DNA from 3 places in the Pseudoalteromonas sp. NJ631 genome. Region 3 is predicted to be linked to each of the others. Evidence: predicted binding sites of a transcription regulator. Region 3 holds the regulator's gene; each other region holds the start of a gene.
What was found. Region 3 encodes LexA, which represses DNA repair genes until DNA is damaged. Its sites were predicted from a motif close to TACTGTATNNNNATACAGTA; they were not measured.
Positions count from the first base shown of each region.

Region 1: A587_RS0119120 (SulA-like leucine-rich domain-containing protein) is a predicted target of LexA. The motif match lies at 1,009-1,028, and genes of this name have one in related genera.
Region 2: imuA (translesion DNA synthesis-associated protein ImuA) is a predicted target of LexA. The motif match lies at 1,328-1,347, and genes of this name have one in related genera.

Region 1 is NZ_AKXJ01000014.1:112,416-114,687, forward strand. It holds gene A587_RS0119115 (YchJ family protein) at 85-546, opposite strand; gene A587_RS0119120 (SulA-like leucine-rich domain-containing protein) at 592-987, opposite strand; gene A587_RS0119125 (tetratricopeptide repeat protein) at 1,318-1,767, opposite strand; gene A587_RS0119130 (NCS2 family permease) at 1,889-2,272, shown strand, end outside.
Region 2 is NZ_AKXJ01000001.1:362,067-364,338, forward strand. It holds gene A587_RS0101725 (Y-family DNA polymerase) at 1-627, opposite strand, end outside; gene imuA (translesion DNA synthesis-associated protein ImuA) at 630-1,316, opposite strand; tRNA gene A587_RS0101735 (tRNA-Asp) at 1,772-1,848, opposite strand; tRNA gene A587_RS0101740 (tRNA-Asp) at 1,878-1,954, opposite strand; tRNA gene A587_RS0101745 (tRNA-Asp) at 1,996-2,072, opposite strand; tRNA gene A587_RS0101750 (tRNA-Asp) at 2,122-2,198, opposite strand; tRNA gene A587_RS0101755 (tRNA-Asp) at 2,231-2,272, opposite strand, start outside.
Region 3 is NZ_AKXJ01000022.1:58,111-60,382, forward strand. It holds gene coxB (cytochrome c oxidase subunit II) at 1-372, opposite strand, end outside; gene lexA (transcriptional repressor LexA) at 733-1,347, opposite strand; partial or broken gene A587_RS24880 (IS630 family transposase) at 1,788-2,272, shown strand, end outside.

The DNA of each region.
Region 1 (2,272 bases), on a different contig from region 3:
GTATAAGCTAAACGGCCTTTAATCATCCTTTGCTCGTTTCAAGCTTTTTTATTGCTTTATATTTAATCTCTAATTCAGACTATTTTAGCTACCATGGCACTTTTTATACTTTTTACCACTGTCGCACGGACAGACGTCATTTCTGCCTACTTTGGTTGTAGGCGTATCGTACAATTCACCATCTAAGTAATACCATCTGCCTGCTTCGGTAATAAAATTTGACCGTTCATGGAGTATATAGTGCGTGTTTTCTGCGATATAGTGTGCCTTAAACTCAACAACCCCCTGAGTAGCTTCTGCTATTTCTTCTAGCACTTCCAATTTTATAAAGTGTGCATAATTAGCAAATGCAGCAATATCGTCGACACTATTTTGTGCTTGTTTAGCCTGGGCGTACGTGTCATGAATATACTGTGCATCTTTTAAGCAGTATGCAGTATAGCGAGAGCGCATGAGTATTTGTGGACGCTCTGCGAATTTTTGTCCCTTAAGGTACGGCTCACAGCATTGCGAATAGGGAAGGGATGAATTGCAATAACAAGACATAAAAACTTCAGTTTTAACAAATTTATATCCTGTTATTGTAGCTTGTTAAGCGCTTTGAAAACAGTGGATCGCAACGTCAGATACCGGCAGTTCCATTTTGTTGATAGTTTGCACTGATGCAATATCAGTCCAAATCACCACTGCAGCGAAATTACCATTGCTGATAGCACTTTTAAGTACATACTCAAGGTCGTATATGTGCTTTTGCCTAATGACGAGCAACTTACTTGCATCAACTGAAGCGCTTTCTAGTAGTGACTTGTTTGGTACATTATCGGGTGCAACGAGTAGCGTCCAGCCTTGTTTATGCTGACATTTATGTAAAACTTTAAGTAACTCTAAGCTAGCGACGATCTCATCTTCAACTATCACATTATTGATTTCGTTAAGTGTGTAATAAGTTGAATTGTTTGGCTGTAGAAGTGCATTGCTGTGTAACATAATTGTCTCACTGGTTATCTATACAGTATGTGTATACAGTAGTTTATACAGTGTGTGAATGCAAGGAAAATTGCTAGCTTTTTAATCAATATTCAAGCTTAATTTTTATTTAGTTTAAATTTTCATTATAAAACAAGTGGTTGTGATTTTTTTGAAATGAGAGCTTAATTGACGAAAGTTCAGTATGAGTAAAGCAAGGAAGTTTTCTCAGCTGCGATACAGTAGTTTTCCTACTGTATCATTTTGATCGTCGCAGAGGGAAAGCGTACGTTTACTTAAGAGAGGCTTAGCTACGCCTAGCCTACGTTTTTTTGGAGAGTCAAATTTAATTTACTGGCTAATATGCTGTAGTTGATGAATTTGCTCGTAAAGTGTTGCAGCATAGCACTGTGCATCTCTAAAGCGCTTAGTTGTAAGGAAGCGGCGTACATCTAGTAGTACCTGTTCGGCGCCTTTGTGCCCTTGGCTGCTGGCCAAACTTAACCAAGCGGCTGCATGAAAGGGGCTGGGTGGCACTCCTTGACCTTTCATAAACAACAAACCTAAAAAGAACTGTGCCTTCAAATCACCAGACATCGCCGCCAGTCTTAGCCATTTTGCCGCAAGCGGAAAAGACTTTTCTTTTAGGTAATAGAGACCTTTTTTCAAAGCTTGGGTATTGTCATGAAGATCTGGGAATTTTGCGTCCGCTTTTAATGGCGACGTAACAAATTCAAGCACATTCAGCAGCTGCTGTTCTAAGTCATGGTTTGCTGAGTTGTCGGTGCTATTTTGATCCATATCTTTATTCGCAATAATCTTGATAAGCAGAGTGTAGCTGAATTTTAACTATTTTGTCCGAGTTTTAAAGTGATTCGTGTTAAAATCCAACCACTTGTTCCTCAAATTTGTAATTTTAGTTATGCTCGAGCGGTTATTTTCACTGCAAGCTATGCACACCAATGTAAGAACTGAGGTGATTGCTGGCTTGACGACATTCGTTACTATGGTTTACATCGTTTTTGTAAACCCTGCAATGCTAGCAGAAGCTGGTATGGATCACGGCGCTGCTTTTGTAGCAACTTGTATCGCAGCCGCAATCGGCTGTTTTATTATGGGGCTATGGGCTAACTATCCTTTAGCGCTTGCGCCTGGAATGGGCTTAAACGCCTTTTTTACCTATGGTGTTGTGCTTGGCATGGGCTATACATGGCAAAGTGCATTAGGCGCGGTATTTATGTCGGGCTGTTTATTTCTATTTTTGAGCGTATTCAAGGTTCGCGAGTGGGTGATCCAAGCTATTCCC
Region 2 (2,272 bases), on a different contig from region 3:
ATCAAAACGTTTAGCCAGCTCACTGAATGCAAACTGCTCTAACTGCGCCACGTTTTTAACTCCGGTGCGAGCAAGCAGCTCAACCACCCGACTGTCTAGACTTGTACGTGTTAGCCCTATCCTCCTCAAGTAATGACGCTTTTGGCAAGGCGTTAACACAAGCACATTGCAATGCTCTCGCGCCAAGAGTTTAGCCATTATTGTGGACTCACCCATGCCGTAATAATAACTCTTGTCAAGCTGCGCTAATTGTCCAGATATTACTTGCCAGTAACTTGGCAAATCATGATAGAGCGACAGCATAGAATCGACTTTAAGCACAAGGCCATTAGGTTCATCGATTACAATATCTGCACTTACTTGATAAAGCATATTGGCAATTTCTAATAGCTGCTGTCTTTCTAGAAGGTCGTCGTAGGGCAAAACATGAAGCTGTGTACACAATGCACAAGCAGTCCCAAGGCCCATTCCTATTTTTATACCTCGCTGCTGCGCTGCATCATTTAGCTGCACTATCTGGTTTTTGCGGCCATCAATAATAACAACGGGTGTCACAAAATCACCGGAAACCGTTTGCTTTGTCATTCCCTCTAGTTGCAGCATAGGAAAATAGAGATATAACCACATAACTAGCTCGTTAAACGCCGCTCATAGCCTGAAAACGCAACTATATTATCGCTAACATGAGGTAGATCTGGCTTTTCAAGCTCTGGCCAATAGTGGGGATTCTCTAGTTTAAGACTGCGATGTGCAAAGTGCCCTTTGTGCTTCTTTACTATCACACCCAAGCCGCTGTGCTGTGCTTGTAATGCCACTGAAAGTGTAAATGGTAAAGTCTGGGCGTACTGCGCTTGATATAAAGCAAATAACCTACAACTTCCCGCCTGTGCACCTAACTGCAAACGCTTTACAGCAGCAATAGAAAGCGCTTCGTGCCAAAGTACAAGCGCACTACACGCACCACTTTTTACACATTGTTCCGCAGCCCACAGCGCTTCTTTTTCACTTGGTGGCTGCAATATCATAAATTCACTCAGATCTAACGATAGATAATGCAATGCCGCGGCATGTATTTGCCCTGGAGGATTAATTAATATCTTCAAACGGTTATCATCCACAAAATGGGGCAATATCAACCTTAACTCCCCTATTCCCATTGCAGTTTTTACACCAATCACACCTTGTTGCGGCCAACCGCCACACAGCACATCATCAAGTGCAGCAAAGCGAGTACTGACGACATCATGCTGCACAGCCTGTCCACGCCCACGCCAAAGCAAGTTTTTACGCTCAAGAAGATCTATATAATTTGCCATACACCACCATATACTGTTTATATATACAGTATATTTAAATAAAGACAGATCGCAAGTAGATCGCTAGAAAAGAGGCGAGTTAAAAATAACCATAGTTTGCGCTTTAAGTTAATCGTGTTTTGCTTAGGAGAAATGAGATCTACAAAGTGTATTTGTGTAAAAGGCGACAAGAACTGAGACGTAAAACAATGAGTGTGGCGCGTAGATAATCGTCTTTTGGCCTCGATGAGTGCTACCCACTTAGGCAACAGCTAACCAACTGAACTACCACTTCGCTGCAACTGGCAAAGTTATAACGACATTATTATAAGCTTATGTTGAAAAATAAGTTACTTGATAGTGATGACAAAGGAAAGACTAAAGCAAATGAGCTATTTGATTTTTGATTTTTGATTTTTGATTTTTTATTTTTTATTTTTTATCAAGGAAGCTTGCTAAGAAGAGAGATTGCAAACTGGCGGAGTGGACGGGACTCGAACCCGCGACCCCCGGCGTGACAGGCCGGTATTCTAACCAACTGAACTACCACTCCGCAGTGATAGATTTGCAAGATATCTTAAATGGCGGAGTGGACGGGACTCGAACCCGCGACCCCCGGCGTGACAGGCCGGTATTCTAACCAACTGAACTACCACTCCGCAGAGATATCTTAATGACATTATTTTACTCGTTTTAGTGTTGGCGGAGTGGACGGGACTCGAACCCGCGACCCCCGGCGTGACAGGCCGGTATTCTAACCAACTGAACTACCACTCCAGCGAGTAAACAAGCTGTCATAAAGCTTGAATATAGTTATGCGATACATTGGCGGAGTGGACGGGACTCGAACCCGCGACCCCCGGCGTGACAGGCCGGTATTCTAACCAACTGAACTACCACTCCACTGAGTATTCGCATTTTTTGCTTCGAAGTGTTGGCGGAGTGGACGGGACTCGAACCCGCGACCCCCGGCGTGA
Region 3 (2,272 bases):
ACCTGTGACTTTAATGGTCAGATCAGCTTTACTCGTGTCTTCCATAGCAATAAGCGTTTTTGTGGCTGGTATTGCCATACCAATGAGTATCAGGAAGGGAATTGCAGTCCAAAGTATTTCCACTTTGGTGCTTTCATGAAATTGCGCTGCAACAACGCCTTTTGACTTTCTGTGTTTTATAAGCGCCCAAAACATAATCCCAAACACAATCACACCTATGACACAACATATTAGAAATATGGTCATGTGAAGCTCATACACTTGATGACTAATGTCTGTAACACCTTGCCTCATATTATAAGCGCTGTTAGCAAGTGAGGGCATGGCGATTAGCACTGCGATGAATGCTACAACTAATCGACAAATTTTCATTTGACGTCTCCTTCAAGACAACTCGTGGTTGTCTTTTGTTATTATTGGATGACTGTCATATTGTCTATTTGTACATAGACTTACTGCACGACTATTAACCAATTAGTCAAAAAACAAACAAATTGCAAGATTTTTGAGAAGACCGACTTTAGAATCAAAACTGGGGACTATAGGGATTAAAACGAAGAATGATGAAAAATAGTGTATAAAGATCAGAAAACTAAAAATATTACTAAATGATTAAAGTCACTATAATCATCCTACTTTCACATAGTTAGAAAAGTTAATTATCACTTTTTAAACAAAATATAGTTAAAGCAAGCGCAACTTTATCTTTAACGCTACGCTCGCTCTCAAAAACTACATCCAGTCAGCACTTCGGATAACGCCGACGGCTAACCCTTCAATGGAGAAATTTTGATGCTCAAGATCCACTTCAATCGCATTAAACTCTTCATTCTCAGCATGCAATAAGACTTTCTTTCCTTTCTTTTCAAAACGTTTAACTGTCACGTCCTCTTCTACACGAGCCACTATCACTTGGCCATTTTCAGCCACTTGAGTACTGTGAACAGCCAGTAGATCACCATCCATAATGCCAATATCCTTCATGCTCATACCATTAACTCTCAAAAGATAATCAGCATTAGGTTTAAAAAAACTCGCATCTACATTACAGTGACTTTCTACATGTTGCTCTGCCAGAATAGGCTCACCAGCAGCAACACGACCGATAATAGGTAAACCAAGTTGTTCGGATTCATCCTCTACAAGTCGAATCCCTCGGCTTGCACCAGGGACCATTTCGATAACTCCCTTTTTCGCAAGCGCCTTAAGATGTTCTTCCGCTGCATTTGCACTCTTAAAACCCAAAGCATCAGCTATTTCTGCACGAGTTGGAGGCATGCCAGTATCTTTTATGAATACTTTTATTAATTCAAAGATTTGTTCTTGTCGTTTTGTTAGAGGACGCATTAACTGGTGTTCCATACAGTGGTTTATTTACTGTAAGTATATACAGCTCAAAAAAAATCGCAAATGTTTCTTTATTCGACATATTTTAAGTGTACTTGCTGATAGCATTAATTAGAGTAGCATTTAACAAGAAGCGAAGTCCGTGCCTCAAAGCATAACCTACGACCCTAAGCAATAAGAAATAGATTATTAAGATTTTGGGCTGATAAACTACCTCCTACCATGTTGCACTTTGCTAATACTGTGCTGGGAGCGCATTTACTTAGGTTTAGAATATTTTTTCAGAACTTCATTGCAAACCATCGGCGGATAAACCACCTCGCACCATGTTGCACTGTGCTGATACTGTGGTAGGAGCGAGTTTACCTCGCGAGGTTTTAATACCATTCCGTAATGATTTGTGATCTAATTGTATTTATTTTCCAACTGACAAATAAACTTTGAATACTCATACTTCTGCCGAACTTTTCAAGTTAGCTAAATCAGAAAAAGACGCGCGTAAAAAGATCCGCTATTTAGCGGTCGCGCACTACCGTGATAACCACAATAAAACGCAAATTGCTGCCATGCTGCATGTCAGCAGAAGAATGGTAAATGAGTGGGTAAAGCGCTACCTTAATGAGGGGCTTACTGGCCTTGACGCTAAAAAACCTATCGGTAAACGTTGTTATCTGAACGATACGCAGCAGAAACAACTTTGCCAGTATATTGAAAAATACAGTCAAAATGACAACGGTGGTAGGTTGACAGGGTATCGTATAAAGCAATACATTGAATCTGAATTTAACGTCTCTTACCACCCTAATGCGATTTATAAATTATTGGAGAAATTAGGCTTTAGCTGGATAACTAGCCGCTCTCGCCACCCGAAACAGTCCGAACAAGTTCAGCAGGACTTTAAAAAAACTGCAAACGGACTTGATCA